Regions from separate parts of the Gemmata obscuriglobus genome, predicted to be linked through region 3. Evidence: riboswitches for the same ligand, from Rfam matches in the RefSeq annotation. Region 3 holds a riboswitch; each other region holds the start of a gene.

Region 1 (4,230 bases), 3.4 Mb from region 3:
ACTACCTACTCTACGGCGAGCAACTCGCGAAGACGTACCCCGATGGCGACGTGCGCGCGCTGAACGGCGTAACGCTGGGTGTGCGCGCCGGGCAGCACGTGGCGATCACCGGCCCGTCCGGGTGCGGCAAATCGACGCTCCTGAACCTGCTCGGGGTGCTCGACACGCCCGTCGCGGGGGAGGTGTACTACCGCGGGGAGCCGCTCTCGAAGTGCCCGAACCTGAACCACTTCCGCGCCCGGCAGATCGGTTTCGTGTTCCAGTCGTTCTTCCTGATCCCGACGCTGACGGCGAAGGAGAACGTGCAGGTGCCGATGTTCGAGGGGCCGGCCCTTTCCGCCCGGGCGCGGGCGAAGAAGGCCGAGGAACTGCTCGAACTGGTCGGGATGAGCAAGCGGGCGAACCACCTGCCGGTTCAGCTCTCGGTGGGCGAGCGGCAGCGGGTGGCGCTGGCCCGGTCCCTGGCGAACGACCCCGCGATACTGCTGGCCGACGAGCCCACCGGTAACCTCGACTCCGACAACGCCGTCAAGGTGCTCGACCTGTTCGCGTCGCTCCAGAAGGCGCGCAACCTCGCGCTCCTGGTGGTCACCCACAGCGACGAGGTGGCCCAGCGGGCCGACCGCGTGATCCGCATGAAAGACGGGCGCGTGGTGAGCGACTCCGCGAACGGCCGCGCCGCGCCGGCCGGCGGGCCGGGCTGACGGCCGGCGCGGTTCGCCTTGTCCGCTGGCGGTTGTGGGTTTAATCTCCGGGCGCTCGACGGACCCGGAGGTGAGCCCGATGCGCGTCGCGATTGTGATTCCGGCCCGGTTCGCGTCCTCGCGACTGCCCGGCAAGCCCCTGCTGAGGGACACCGGCAAGTACCTGATCCAGCACGTTTACGAGCGGGCGTGCGAGGCTAGGTGCGCCGACACGGTGGTCGTGGCGACCGACCACGAAGACATCCGTGCCGCGGTGGCCAGTTTTGGCGGGCGGGTCGCGATGACCCGCGCCGACCACCCGTCCGGCACCGACCGCGTGGCGGAGGTCGCCGCGACCCTCACGGCGGACGTGGTCATTAACGTACAGGGGGACGAACCCCAACTGGAACCGGACGCGATCGATCTGCTGGCCGACCTGATGCGTGACGGGTCCGACATGGCCACCCTGGCGGTGCCCATTCCAGACCTCGAAGCGTATCGCAACCCCAACGTGGTGAAGGTGGTGTGCGACGACCGCGGGCGGGCGCTGTACTTCTCACGCTCGCCGATCCCGGCGGTGCGGGACGACGAGCCGGATTTCGCCGCGCGCCCGGCCCGGTTCCTCCAACACCTCGGTGTGTACGCATACCGCCGCGAGTTCCTGCCGCGAATCGCCGCGACGCCGGCGCACCCGCTGGAACAGTCGGAGAAGCTGGAGCAACTCCGCGTGCTCGGCACCGGTGGTACGATCAGCGTCGGGGTGGTGGCGCACGCGCACCGCGGGGTCGATACCCCCGCGGACTACGCCGCGTTCGTGCGGTGGTACCGCTCGGCCGACGGTAGCGCCCGGCGCGCCGCCTGACCGCGTGGCCGATCCGTCGGCGGGCGCATAAGTCAGATTCGTCTCGACAGGTTCGTGCCGGCGTGCGGCGCGACGAAAAGGGAAGCCGGTGCGATTCCGGCGCAGGGCCGCTGCTGTGTTCGGCCAGGGTTCGGGCACCCGCCACTGTGATTCGTCATGGGAAGGCCGCCCGCTGCCCGCTACGAGCCGTAAGCCAGAAGACCTGCCTGTCGTTCACCCGTTCGGTGCCTCGGAACCAGGCGACCGGCCGACAGGCGCTCCGTGCGCGTGCGCACCCGTTTGTCCGCTTTGGCCCCCTCCGCAGGCACCCGGTTCGCCCGTCCCGGCGAACAAGGAGCCGTGCGTGTCTATCGACTACCCGTCCCGTTTGCCGCGTGTTCTTCTGCTGATGTCGCTGGTTGCGGCCGCGGCCCTTGTACGCCAGCTTCCGCACCCGCAGAACTTCACGCCGGTCGGGGCTCTGGCGATCTTCGCCGGGGCGTGCTTTGCCGACCGGCGGCTCGCGGTTCTGGTTCCACTCGCCGCTTTGGTTCCCGGCGACCTCACTGCCGGGATGCACGTGCTCGTGCCGGCCGTGTACGGGAGCCTCGCGCTGAACGTGTTACTGGCACGCCGGCTCCGGCTCCGGCGGACGGCGGCCTCGACCGCGGCGGTCACGCTCCTCGGGGCGGTCCAGTTTTTCGTCACCACCAACTTTGCCACCTGGCTGGTTTTTTACCCGCACACGCTCGGCGAGTTGGTGTCGTGCTACGTCGCCGCGGTCCCGTACTTCCGCAACACCCTGCTCGGGGACGCTACGTTCGTGGCGCTGCTTTTCGGCGCGCTGGCTCTGGCCGAGCGCGCGCTCCCGGCCGTCCGCGAGCCCGTGCCCGCGGCGGCGAACTGACGGAGGCGGTCGTGCGAATCGTGTCCCTGCTCCCCAGCGCCACCGAGATCGTTTGCGAACTCGGGCTCGGCGATGCGCTCGTGGGGGTGACTCATGAGTGCGACTATCCGGCGTTCGTGACCGCGCTTCCCAAAGTGACCCGCACGCTGATCCCGCACGATGCCATCAGCCGTGAGATCGACGCCCTGGTGCGCGAGCGACTGCAAACGCAACGGGCGCTCTACACACTTGACCTGCCGACGCTGGAGCGTTTGGAGCCGGATTTGATTGTGACCCAGGCGCTGTGCGACGTGTGCGCGGTGGCCGAAGCCGAGGTGACCGCGGCGGCCTGTACGCTGCCCGGCCGGCCGCGGGTCGTGAACCTCGAACCGACCTCGTTGGGGGACGTGTTCGACACGTTGCACTTGGTCGCCGACGCGGCGGGCGTGCCCGCACGGGCGGACCTCGCCGTGGCCGCGCTGCGTGAACGGATCGGGACGGTCGCTAAGCGTTCGGAGCAGGTGACCGCTCGCCCCCGGGTGGTCGTGTTGGAATGGCTCGACCCGCCGTTCAGTTGCGGGCACTGGACCCCGGAACTGGTTCGACTGGCCGGGGGCGACGAGGTGCTCGGCGTGTCCGGCGGGCCGTCGCGCACGCTCGCCTGGGCGGACGTAGTCGCGGCGCGGCCGGACGTGCTATTGGTTGCGTGCTGTGGCTTCTCGCTGGAGCGGACGCTCGTCGATCTTCCGGCGCTCCGGGACTGCCCGGGATGGGAGGCGCTTCCGGCGGTTCGTTCCGGGCGAGTGTACGTCACCGACGGTAATGCGTACTTCAGTCGGCCCGGGCCGCGCCTCGTGGACAGCGCCGAGATCGTCGCTCACGCGCTCCACCCGGCCCTTCACCCGCTCCCGCCGGGACTGCCCACCGCCCGACGGCTGACGCGCGAAGAGATCGGGAACGCGCGGCCGGTGACCGTATGAGGCCGAAGGTGCTGCTGTCGTGGAGTTCGGGCAAGGACTCCGCCTGGGCGTTGCACGTTCTGCGACAGCGCGGTGAGGTAGAGATTGTTGGGCTGGTGACCACCCTGAACGAGGCGTTCGGGCGGGTCGCGATGCACGGCGTTCGGGCCGAACTGGTCCGCGCGCAGGCCGAGGCCGCCGGGTTGCCACTGTGGGCGGTCCCGTTGCCGTGGCCGTGCTCGAACGACCAGTACGAGAGCCGGATGCGCGGGCTCGTAGAACGGGCGAGAGCCGCGGGCGTCAGCGGGCTCGCGTTCGGTGACCTGTTCCTGGCCGATGTCCGCGCCTACCGCGAGCGGCAGTTGGCCGGGTCCGGGATTGAGCCGCTGTTCCCGCTGTGGGGTTCTCCGGCGGACACGCCCGCGCTGGCGCGGGAGATGATCGGCGCAGGGCTCCGGGCTACGCTGTCGTGCGTCGATCCGAAGCAACTCACCCGGCAGTTGGTCGGTCGGGAGTTCGACGCGCGGCTTTTGGCCGAACTGACGCCGGGCGCCGATCCGTGTGGGGAGAACGGTGAGTTTCACACCTTCTGTTACGCCGGCCCGATGTTCGATCGGCCGATCCCGATGCGGGTCGGCGACACGATCGAACGGGACGGGTTCTGCTTCGCGGACCTGCTGCCGGGCGCCGCACCAGAGTGAACCGCCACATTTGCAGATGTTGCGGGTGGCACGTTCCAGGCGACCCCGTTCACTTTTCGGAACAACGATTCGCACCGGAAACGCGGGAGGCTCGGTTCGCGCGCCCGTGGGGCCGTGGGTGCCCCTCTGGATTTTGGCCCGTTATTGGTTTTCCCAAAAC
Region 2 (4,230 bases), 650 kb from region 3:
GAACCGCGCCACGATCCGGTCGAGTACCGCCGCGAGTTCGTCCGGGGCGTCGCCGAACAGCGCCACGGTTACGATGCCGCTGTCGGCCGCTTCGACGGTGAGCCGGCGCTCCAGTTCGAGGACCGCAGACCCGTCCGCGGCGTCGGGCGCTTCGAGCGCGCGGGTGAGCAGGGCGCGGTCGCGGAACAGGAACGCGGCCCGCTGCCGCTCGGCGTCGGACACGGCGGGCTCGCCGGGCGCCGGGCGCAGCAGCACCCGGGCGGTGGCCCGGTACGCGCCGCTCGGGTGCTCGTCGGGCGCGTCGACCAGGCTTATGAGACCCATGACCAGGGCCGCGACGAGCCCCAGCGCCAGCCCCGGGAACCACCACGGGGGCGGAGGCAATCGGAGCGGTTCGGGGGCGGGAAGCGGTTCGGGAGCAGGAGCGGGGGCTGGTGCTGGTTCGGGCGATGCGTCAGACACGCGGGTTCGCTCCTTTGGTACGCGGCATAAGGGGTGCGAAGTCGCCCGGCGCGTGGCCGTGCGCGAACGGTTCGCGGCGCCCGGTCCTGGCCCGGCGGTACACGGCTGATGGCACGCCCCGGTGTAACGGCGGCGGGGGAGTTCGCGCCCCAACAAATCGGGAGGGACTGTACCGCGACCGCGCGGCCGTTGGGTAGGCCAACTTGGCGGCGGCACGCGCCCTAGAATGCACCGGGCTGCCGTGCGACCGTTCAGGAGGGGCGGGTGGAAACCGAGCGCGTACTGTTGCTGGTCGGGACCGGGGTGATTTCGTTCGTGCTGAGTTACGTGGGCGCCGCGGCGGGGCTGATCCTCGGCCACCTGCGCCTGCCGCTTCTGGTGTACGTGCTGGGGAACCCGATCGCCGGAGCGTCCACGAACTTGGCCGTGTCCGGGGCCGGGGCGCTGGCCGGGTCGCTGAAGCACGTCCGCGACGGCCGCGTGTCGGGCAAGGTGCTGCTGATGATGGGCCTGCCGTCCATGATCGGGGCGGTGACCGGGGTGCTGTTCTTCGTGTCCGTCAGCCCGGTGTGGTCGCACGTCGTGATCGGGGCCATGCTCGTCTACTCGGGCGGGGAACTGGTCCGCGCCGGCCGCAAGGAAGAGAAAGGGGCGGCGGCCCCGGCCGGGAAACCGGGCCGGTGGCTGGCCGTGTGGGAGATCGTCATCGGCCTCATTCTGGGTGCGGTGGCCGCGATCACGGGGCTGATGCTCGGGACGATCCGGCTGCCGATGATGATCCGGTGGCTGCGCATCGACCCCGCCGTAGCGGTGGGGAGCAACATGGTGATCGGGTGCGCGACGGCGGTGGCCGCCGCGATCACCGCGTGGGGCGCCGGCGGCGGGTTGCACCCGCTGAGCCTGCTGATCGTCGGCCCGCCGACCATCCTCGGCAGCTACTTCGGCGCCCGGAAGACCGGGAAGCTGTCCCCGGCGAAGTTGAAGCGCCTGGTGGGCTGGGTGGTGGCGGGGTCGGGCGTGTTCATGATGGCCCTGGCGGCGCCGGCGCTGCTGCTGCGGTCCCCGTCCGGTGCCCCGGCGCGCGGGCCGACCGAGGACCTGCCGGACCTGCGGCCCGAGGCCCCGCGCCCGCCGCACACGTCGATGGGGTTCATCGAACTCGACGACGACCCGGACGACGATCCGGACGACGCACCGGATAATTGACCCGCTGTACCGGTGCCGTTCGCTGCGTTGCCGCGGGTCGCGCGTTCGGCACATCGGGCATTTCCCCACCGCATTTCCCCCATTTAGAGCTTCCAGAAGTTTTCCACTCCCCGCGACCGGTTCCGGGCAAGCGGTCGGCACCGCATTCGTGCCCGAAAAGCGAACTCGCCTGCACATAAAATTCGCCGCAACTCGTTTGAATTGAACGCATTGAGTCCCAATTACCGCGTTCGAACTCTGTCGTCTCGGTGCCCCGCTCCTGTGCTTGGGGGTGTGGGATTCGGTGGTAGCTGTGCCCCAGCGAACTGCCACCGAACGACCAGCGAATGGGTAGCGGATGTCCAGTCGGGTCGCTGACGTGGCGCTGTAACCCCCGTTACAGCGCCGCAACCGGTTCCAACCCGCGTAACGCGCATGGCTTGCCTGCCCCGTACCCGCGGCGCCCCGTTTGCCCCGGCGCGCGGATTTGGTTGCGGCCGGCAGCGCGGAACGCCGATGATGGTGATTGTCGTCGGTTCGGCCGCGCCTCGCGCGGCTGACTAAAAGGGAACCCGGTGGAAATCCGGGACTGCCCCACGCAGCGGTAACGGGAACGACCGCCGTCACACGCACTGGCCCAGGTGGGCCGGGAAGCGACGGCCAGTAGGTGTGCGGTTCGCCGCACCCGCCCGAAGTCCGAAGACCTGCCGCCGACCCGCGCCGCGCACACCCTGCGCCGCGCGGACACACCCGTGCCTTCGAGGGGAAGGCGGCGGGCGGCCGGCACACGTGCGCTCGCGCACGTACCCATCCGCCTGTGCTCTTTCCCCGCGCGCACCGCGTTCACCGGGAGAGAGCCGTGACCACCCCCGCCATCGACCTCACAATCACTCCCCCGCCCGCGGGGCGCCCGCGGCTCCCCGATTCGCCGTCGCTCATGCAGGTCCGCAAGCGGAGCGGCGCGCTCGAAGACGTTAACGTGAACAAGATCGTCCGCGCGGTGCAGCGGTGCAGCGGCGGGCTCCCCGGCGTGGACCCGATGCGGGTCGCGGTGAAGACCATCGGCGGGCTGTACGACGGGGCCACCACCGCCGAACTCGACCGCCTCTCGATCCAGACCGCCGCCGGACTCATTTCGGAGGAGCCGGAGTACTCGCGGCTCGCGGCCCGGTTGCTCGCGACCTACGTCGATAAGGAGGTTGCGAACCAGGACGTTCATTCGTTCTCGCAGTCGATCGCGGCCGGGTACCGGCACGGGCTGGTCGCCGGAGGGACGATGGCGTTCGTCGCCGCCAACGCCCGCAAGCTCAACGCCGCCGCCGCCGAGCCCGCGCCGGACCTGTTCGAGTACTTCGGGCTGCGCACCGTGTACGACCGGTACCTGCTCCGGCACCCCGACACGCGCCACGTCATCGAGACGCCGGCGTTCTTCTTCCTGCGGGTGGCGTGCGGGCTGGCCGAGTCCGCCGCGGACGCGATCGAACTCTACCGGCTGATGTCCGCGCACCGTTACCTGCCCAGCACCCCGACGCTGTTCAACTCCGGCACCGCGCGGCCGCAGATGTCCTCGTGCTACCTGCTGGATTCTCCCGCCGATGCCCTCGAAGCCATTTACGACCGGTATGCCGACGTTGCGAAGTTGTCGAAGTTTGCCGGCGGGATCGGGCTGGCGTACCACCGCATCCGCTCGCGCGGGTCGCTGATCCGCGGCACCAACGGGCACAGCAACGGCATCGTCCCGTGGCTCAAGACGCTCGACTCGTCGGTGGCGGCGGTGAACCAGGGCGGGAAGCGCAAGGGCGCGTGCTGCGTGTACCTGGAGACGTGGCACGCGGACGTGGAAGAGTTCCTGGAGCTGCGCGACAACACCGGCGACCCGGCCCGGCGCACGTACAACCTGAACCTCGCCAACTGGGTGCCGGACCTGTTCATGCGGCGCGTCGAGGCGGGCGAGCCGTGGTCGCTGTTCGACCCGAAAGCCGTCCCGCACCTGACCGACCTGTTCGGCGCCGCCTTCGACGCGGCCTACACCGACGCCGAGGCAAAAGGCCTGGCCGTGAAGTCGGTGCCGGCCCGCGACCTGTACGCGCGGATGATGAAGACGCTGGCCGAGACCGGCAACGGGTGGATGACCTTCAAGGACGCCTGCAACCGCGCGTGCAACCAGACCGCCGAGCCGGGCGCGGTCGTCCACAGTTCCAACCTGTGTACCGAGATCGTCGAGGTGACATCGGCCGGTGAGACCGCGGTGTGCAACCTCGGTTCGGTGAACCTGGCCCGGCACGTGACGCGCGACGGGTTCGATTTCGCCGCGCTGGCCGAGACGGTCCGCACGGCGGTGCGGTTCCTCGATCGCGTCGTGGACGTGAACTTCTACCCCACCCCGGAGGCCGCGGCGTCGAACGCCCGGTGGCGTCCGGTCGGGCTCGGGGTGATGGGGCTTCAGGACGTGTTCTTCAAACTGAAGCTACCGTTCGACGCCCCCGCCGCGCGCGAGCTGTCCCGGCGCATTCAGGAGGAGATTTACTACCACGCGCTGGCGACCTCCTGCGAGTTGGCGGCGGCGCGGGGGCCGCACCCGTC
Region 3 (4,230 bases):
CGGTGAGCGGGTTCTCGCGCGACGCGACCCAGCCGGCGAGCGCGGCCCGGCGCCCGACGGAGCCGTTCGTCGGCTGGGGGGCTGCGTCGCGGTCGTCGATGGTGGCGATGAACCCCGGGTCCAGTTTCGCGCCGGGCTTTTGCCAGTTCCCGCGCTTGTAGAGGTTCGTGGGGGGCGGCGTCGGGAGGTCCGTCATCGCCATAGCCCGCGGCGGTTCCGGGGGCTTCTCGTTCGCCCACTGTGAGAGCTGCGCTTTCAGCGCGGCCACCCGCTCTTTCTCCGCGGGCTTGAGGCTCTTGGATACGTCCCCGCGGACGTTGACCTGCTTGTCGATCAGTTGCCCGAGCTGCTTCTGAATGGGGGTGCGGCTCTCGAACGGGATGTCGAGCAGGCTCGCGTACTCGTCGGGGAACCGGGTCCGCTGCTTCGCGCTCGCCTTCTGGTGGTACGGCCCCTCGATCGCCTCGATCGCGGCCCGGATCTCGGCCGTTTTCGCCTCCCACGCGGCGAGCTTCTTCTGGTACTCGGCCCGCGCGCCGGGTGTCAGCAGGACCGCCTCGGTCGGCCACATGCCGGCGAAGAACGCCTGGAGCCGGAAGTAGTCCTTCTGCGTGATGGGGTCGTACTTGTGGTCGTGGCAGCGGGCGCACCCGGACGTGAGCGCGAGGAACGTGCCCGAGGTCGTGTCGGTGATGTCGGTCAGCACCTCGTAGCGGCGCTGCTCCAGGTTGACCGCGTTGTACTCATCCGGGTAGTGCCGCAGGAACCCCGTGGCGACGAGGGCGTCCGGGTCGTCGGGGTACAGCTCGTCCCCGGCGAGTTGCTCCTTCACGAAGCGGTCGAAGGGCTTGTCGGCGTTGAAGCTCTTGATGACGTAGTCGCGGTACCGCCACGCGTTCGGGCGCGGCGCGTCGGCGTTGAACCCGTCGGTCTCCGCGAACCGGACCACGTCGAGCCAGAACAGCGCCTGGCGCTCGCCGTACTGCGGCGATGCCATCAGCCGGTCGACCAACTTTTCGTAAGCGCCGGGAGAGTTGTCGCGCGCGAACGCTTCGACCTCCTCCGGGGCCGGCGGCAGGCCGATGAGGTCGAAGTACGCGCGGCGGATCAGCACGCGGCGGTCCGCTTCTGGCGCGAACGTCAGCTTGTGTTCGGCAAGTTTCGCGAGCAGGAACCGATCGATGTCGTTCCGTGCCGCCGTCTTCTGTGCGGGGACGTCCGGCACCGCGGGCCGCTTGAACGGCTTGTACGCCCACTCCGCGCCGGGTTCGGCGGCGGGGGCGGACGCGGCGACGATCAGCAGAAGAGCCGCGGCGGAAAAACGGGGCAGCGACCGCATTTCCGATCCCTCGGGGGGCACGAGTACCTGCCACGATCTTACTTCAGTGCCGCGCGAGAAGAAATCGGAAACTGGCGACGTACAACAGCCCGGCACGATCACACCCGATCCTGAGGTCCCTCATGGGCGAACGCGAACAGAAGCTCGAAGCCGCCGGTTTCCCACTCGACCGCGGTCCGAAGGAGGGACCCGTCATCGACCTGCTCTCGGTCCTCGGCGACACGGTCTACGCGTCGGGCCAGGTGCCCTACGACGCCGGCGTGTTGACCAGCAAGGGCAAGGTGCCGTCGCAGGTGTCGGTGGAGGAGGCGACCCGCGCCGCGGCGCTGTGCGCGGCCAACATCCTCCGCGCCGTCGTGCTCAAGCTCGGCTCGCTGGACCGCATCGAGCGGGTGGTGCGCGTGACTGGGTACGTGAACACCGACCCCGACTTCACCGACTGCCACCTGGTCATCAACGGGGCCACCGACCTGCTGAAAGCCGTGTTCGGGCCGGACGCCGGGCGCCACGCCCGTACCGCCCTGGGGATGGGCCAGTTGCCGCTCGGCACGAGCGTCGAAGTGGAGGCGATTTTTCAACTCCGGAAGTGACCCCACGGCCGCCGGGCGCCGGGCGCATTCGGCCCCGCGCGTTGACGGTGGAACGGGGGGCGATATCTTGGAGAACGCTGGACGGGTTCCGTGCCGCCCCCATCGGGCGGCGCGGACGAAGAGGGAAGCCGGTGCGATTCCGGCGCAGGGCCGCTGCTGTGTTCGGCCAGAGCTTCGCGCAACTTGAGCCACTGCGGGCGACCGCGGGAAGGCCGCGCGAGGCTCGCTAAGAGCCGTTAGCCAGAAGACCTGCCCGTCAGCGATTCCACTGTTCGAGGCCCCGGACCGGGCCGGCGGACGGGCGACTGCTTCTTCGTGCTGCGCGCGCAGCCGGCTGGCCCGTTTTTGCGCTCCCGGTCCGCCCGAACCGCTCTCGCCCGACCCGGCGAGAAGGAGCCGACCCGTGCGCCGTTCGCGTCCGCAGTCCTTTTCACAATTCGCCTCACGCCTTCAGACGCGCCGCCGCGCGTTCACGCTGATCGAGCTGCTGGTCGTGATCGCGATCATCGCCATTCTCATCGGGTTACTGCTGCCCGCCGTCCAGAAGGTCCGCGCGGCGGCAGCGCGGATCAAGTGCGCCAACAGCCTGAAACAAATCGGACTTGCGCTGCACAACCACGCCGACACCAACGGCGGCCGGTTCACCGTTTCGTCGATGAAGTCGTCTCCGAACGTCACGTTCACCGATTGGTACTGGTTCGGGTTGATCACCAACAACACCTCCACCCCGCGGGTGATGGACCCGAGTAAGGGCATTTTGTCCCCCTACCTCGAAGGGAACCGGGCGATCGTGCAGTGCCCGAATTTCTCTCCTGAACGATTCGCACTCCGATTCGACGTTCCGGTCGCCAGTTACGCGTACAACGACAACTTCAGCAGTTGGGACGTGGCGGGCGAGACGATCGTGTCGGTGAGCAACCGGCGTGGCACGTCCGCAACGATCGCGTTCGCGGACTCGGCCAACGCACCCAGCAACACCCCGTTCGACAAGCTGACCGAGAACTGGTACCTGTCGTCCCCGTCGCAAAAGTACCCCAACGTACACTTCCGGCACGACGGGATTGCGAACGTGTGTTTCGCCGACGGGCACGTCGAGACCCGCACCCCGACGATTAACGGGGCACCGTCCTGGGAGAACCCGGCCGCGACGGTCCTGCGCAATAAGGAGGTCGTCTGGGACATCGGAGCCAGCGACATCGAGTTCGGTAAAGAGTGAAGCTAGCCCAGACCATTCACAGTAGTGCTCACGTGTCCATAATTCTCAAGGTGCGTAATCCCTGGGGGGATTGAGAATTTCTGATTGAGTGTCAAGTCAAATATTGCGCGAGCGATCACTGATATTAAACTATCAATATCTTCGCAAGCAACTACCTCGCAACCGTTTGTGCCGATATCGTGAATGGTCTGGTGAAGCTAGCCGTGAACCCTTCTGTGTCTGGCATCGTCCATCCCGGCTCCGACGGACGAGCAGCCGCGGGACACCGGGTTCCGCCCCTGCCGGATCGGGTGCGTGGCGCCGTGCCGGACACCGGGGCATTAGCCCCCGGCGCGTTGACGGTGGAGCGGGGTGCGATATCTTGGAGAACGCTGGACGGGTTCCGTGCCGCCCCATCGGGCGGCGCGGACGAAGAGGGAAGCCGGTGCGATTCCGGCGCAGGGCCGCTGCTGTGTTCGGCCAGAGCTTCGCGCAACTTGAGCCACTGCGGGCGACCGCGGGAAGGCCGCGTGAGGCTCGCTAAGAGCCGTTAGCCAGAAGACCTGCCCGTCAGCGATTCCACTGTTCGAGGCCCCGGACCGGGCCGGCGGACGGGCGACTGCTTCTTCGTGCTGCGCGCGCAGCCGGCTGGCCCGTTTTTGCGCTCCCGGTCCGCCCGAACCGCTCTCGCCCGACCCGGCGAGAAGGAGCCGACCCGTGCGCCGTTCGCTTCCGCAGTCCTTTTCACAATTCACCTCACGCCTTCAGACGCGCCGCCGCGCGTTCACGCTGATCGAGTTGCTGGTGGTGATCGCGATCATCGCCATTCTCATTGGGTTACTGCTACCGGCCGTCCAGAAGGTCCGCGAAGCGGCGGCGCGAACCAAGGGCCAGAACAACATGCGGCAGCTCACCCTCGCCGCGATGAACTTCGAGTCCGCTCACGGCACCCTCCCCCACGCCTACGAGCTTCAGACCGCCGACTACCTTCAGGCCAAGTACCTGTTCGGGTACGCGACCTCGGCCCCGCCCAGTTACGCGGTCGTCTCGGTGGACCCGACCCAGGGGATTCTCAGCCCGTACTACGAGGGCAACAACACCATCAA

The links. Region 3 has a riboswitch for cobalamin ahead of GobsT_RS05310 (DUF1559 family PulG-like putative transporter). Riboswitches for the same ligand answer to the same signal wherever they lie in the genome.
Region 1: it holds a riboswitch for cobalamin, as region 3 does, so the genes downstream of both, GobsT_RS28630 (DUF6580 family putative transport protein) here and GobsT_RS05310 (DUF1559 family PulG-like putative transporter) in region 3, are expected to answer to the same signal.
Region 2: it holds a riboswitch for cobalamin, as region 3 does, so the genes downstream of both, GobsT_RS08255 (ribonucleoside-diphosphate reductase subunit alpha) here and GobsT_RS05310 (DUF1559 family PulG-like putative transporter) in region 3, are expected to answer to the same signal.

The regions. Positions count from the first base shown of each region.
Region 1 covers NZ_CP042911.1:6,922,286-6,926,515, forward strand. The annotation lists gene GobsT_RS28620 (ABC transporter ATP-binding protein) at 1-704, shown strand, start outside; gene kdsB (3-deoxy-manno-octulosonate cytidylyltransferase) at 784-1,545, shown strand; cobalamin riboswitch at 1,578-1,769, shown strand; gene GobsT_RS28630 (DUF6580 family putative transport protein) at 1,889-2,431, shown strand; gene GobsT_RS28635 (cobalamin-binding protein) at 2,443-3,390, shown strand; gene GobsT_RS28640 (Dph6-related ATP pyrophosphatase) at 3,387-4,070, shown strand; gene GobsT_RS28645 (ISKra4-like element ISGob7 family transposase) at 4,212-4,230, opposite strand, start outside.
Region 2 covers NZ_CP042911.1:1,968,531-1,972,760, reverse strand. The annotation lists gene GobsT_RS08265 (GumC domain-containing protein) at 1-462, opposite strand, end outside; gene GobsT_RS08260 (sulfite exporter TauE/SafE family protein) at 727-1,668, shown strand; cobalamin riboswitch at 2,164-2,373, shown strand; gene GobsT_RS08255 (ribonucleoside-diphosphate reductase subunit alpha) at 2,585-4,230, shown strand, end outside.
Region 3 covers NZ_CP042911.1:1,320,688-1,324,917, forward strand. The annotation lists gene GobsT_RS05300 (DUF1549 and DUF1553 domain-containing protein) at 1-1,339, opposite strand, end outside; gene GobsT_RS05305 (RidA family protein) at 1,462-1,929, shown strand; cobalamin riboswitch at 1,996-2,200, shown strand; gene GobsT_RS05310 (DUF1559 family PulG-like putative transporter) at 2,333-3,145, shown strand; cobalamin riboswitch at 3,506-3,709, shown strand; gene GobsT_RS38620 (type II secretion system protein) at 3,842-4,230, shown strand, end outside.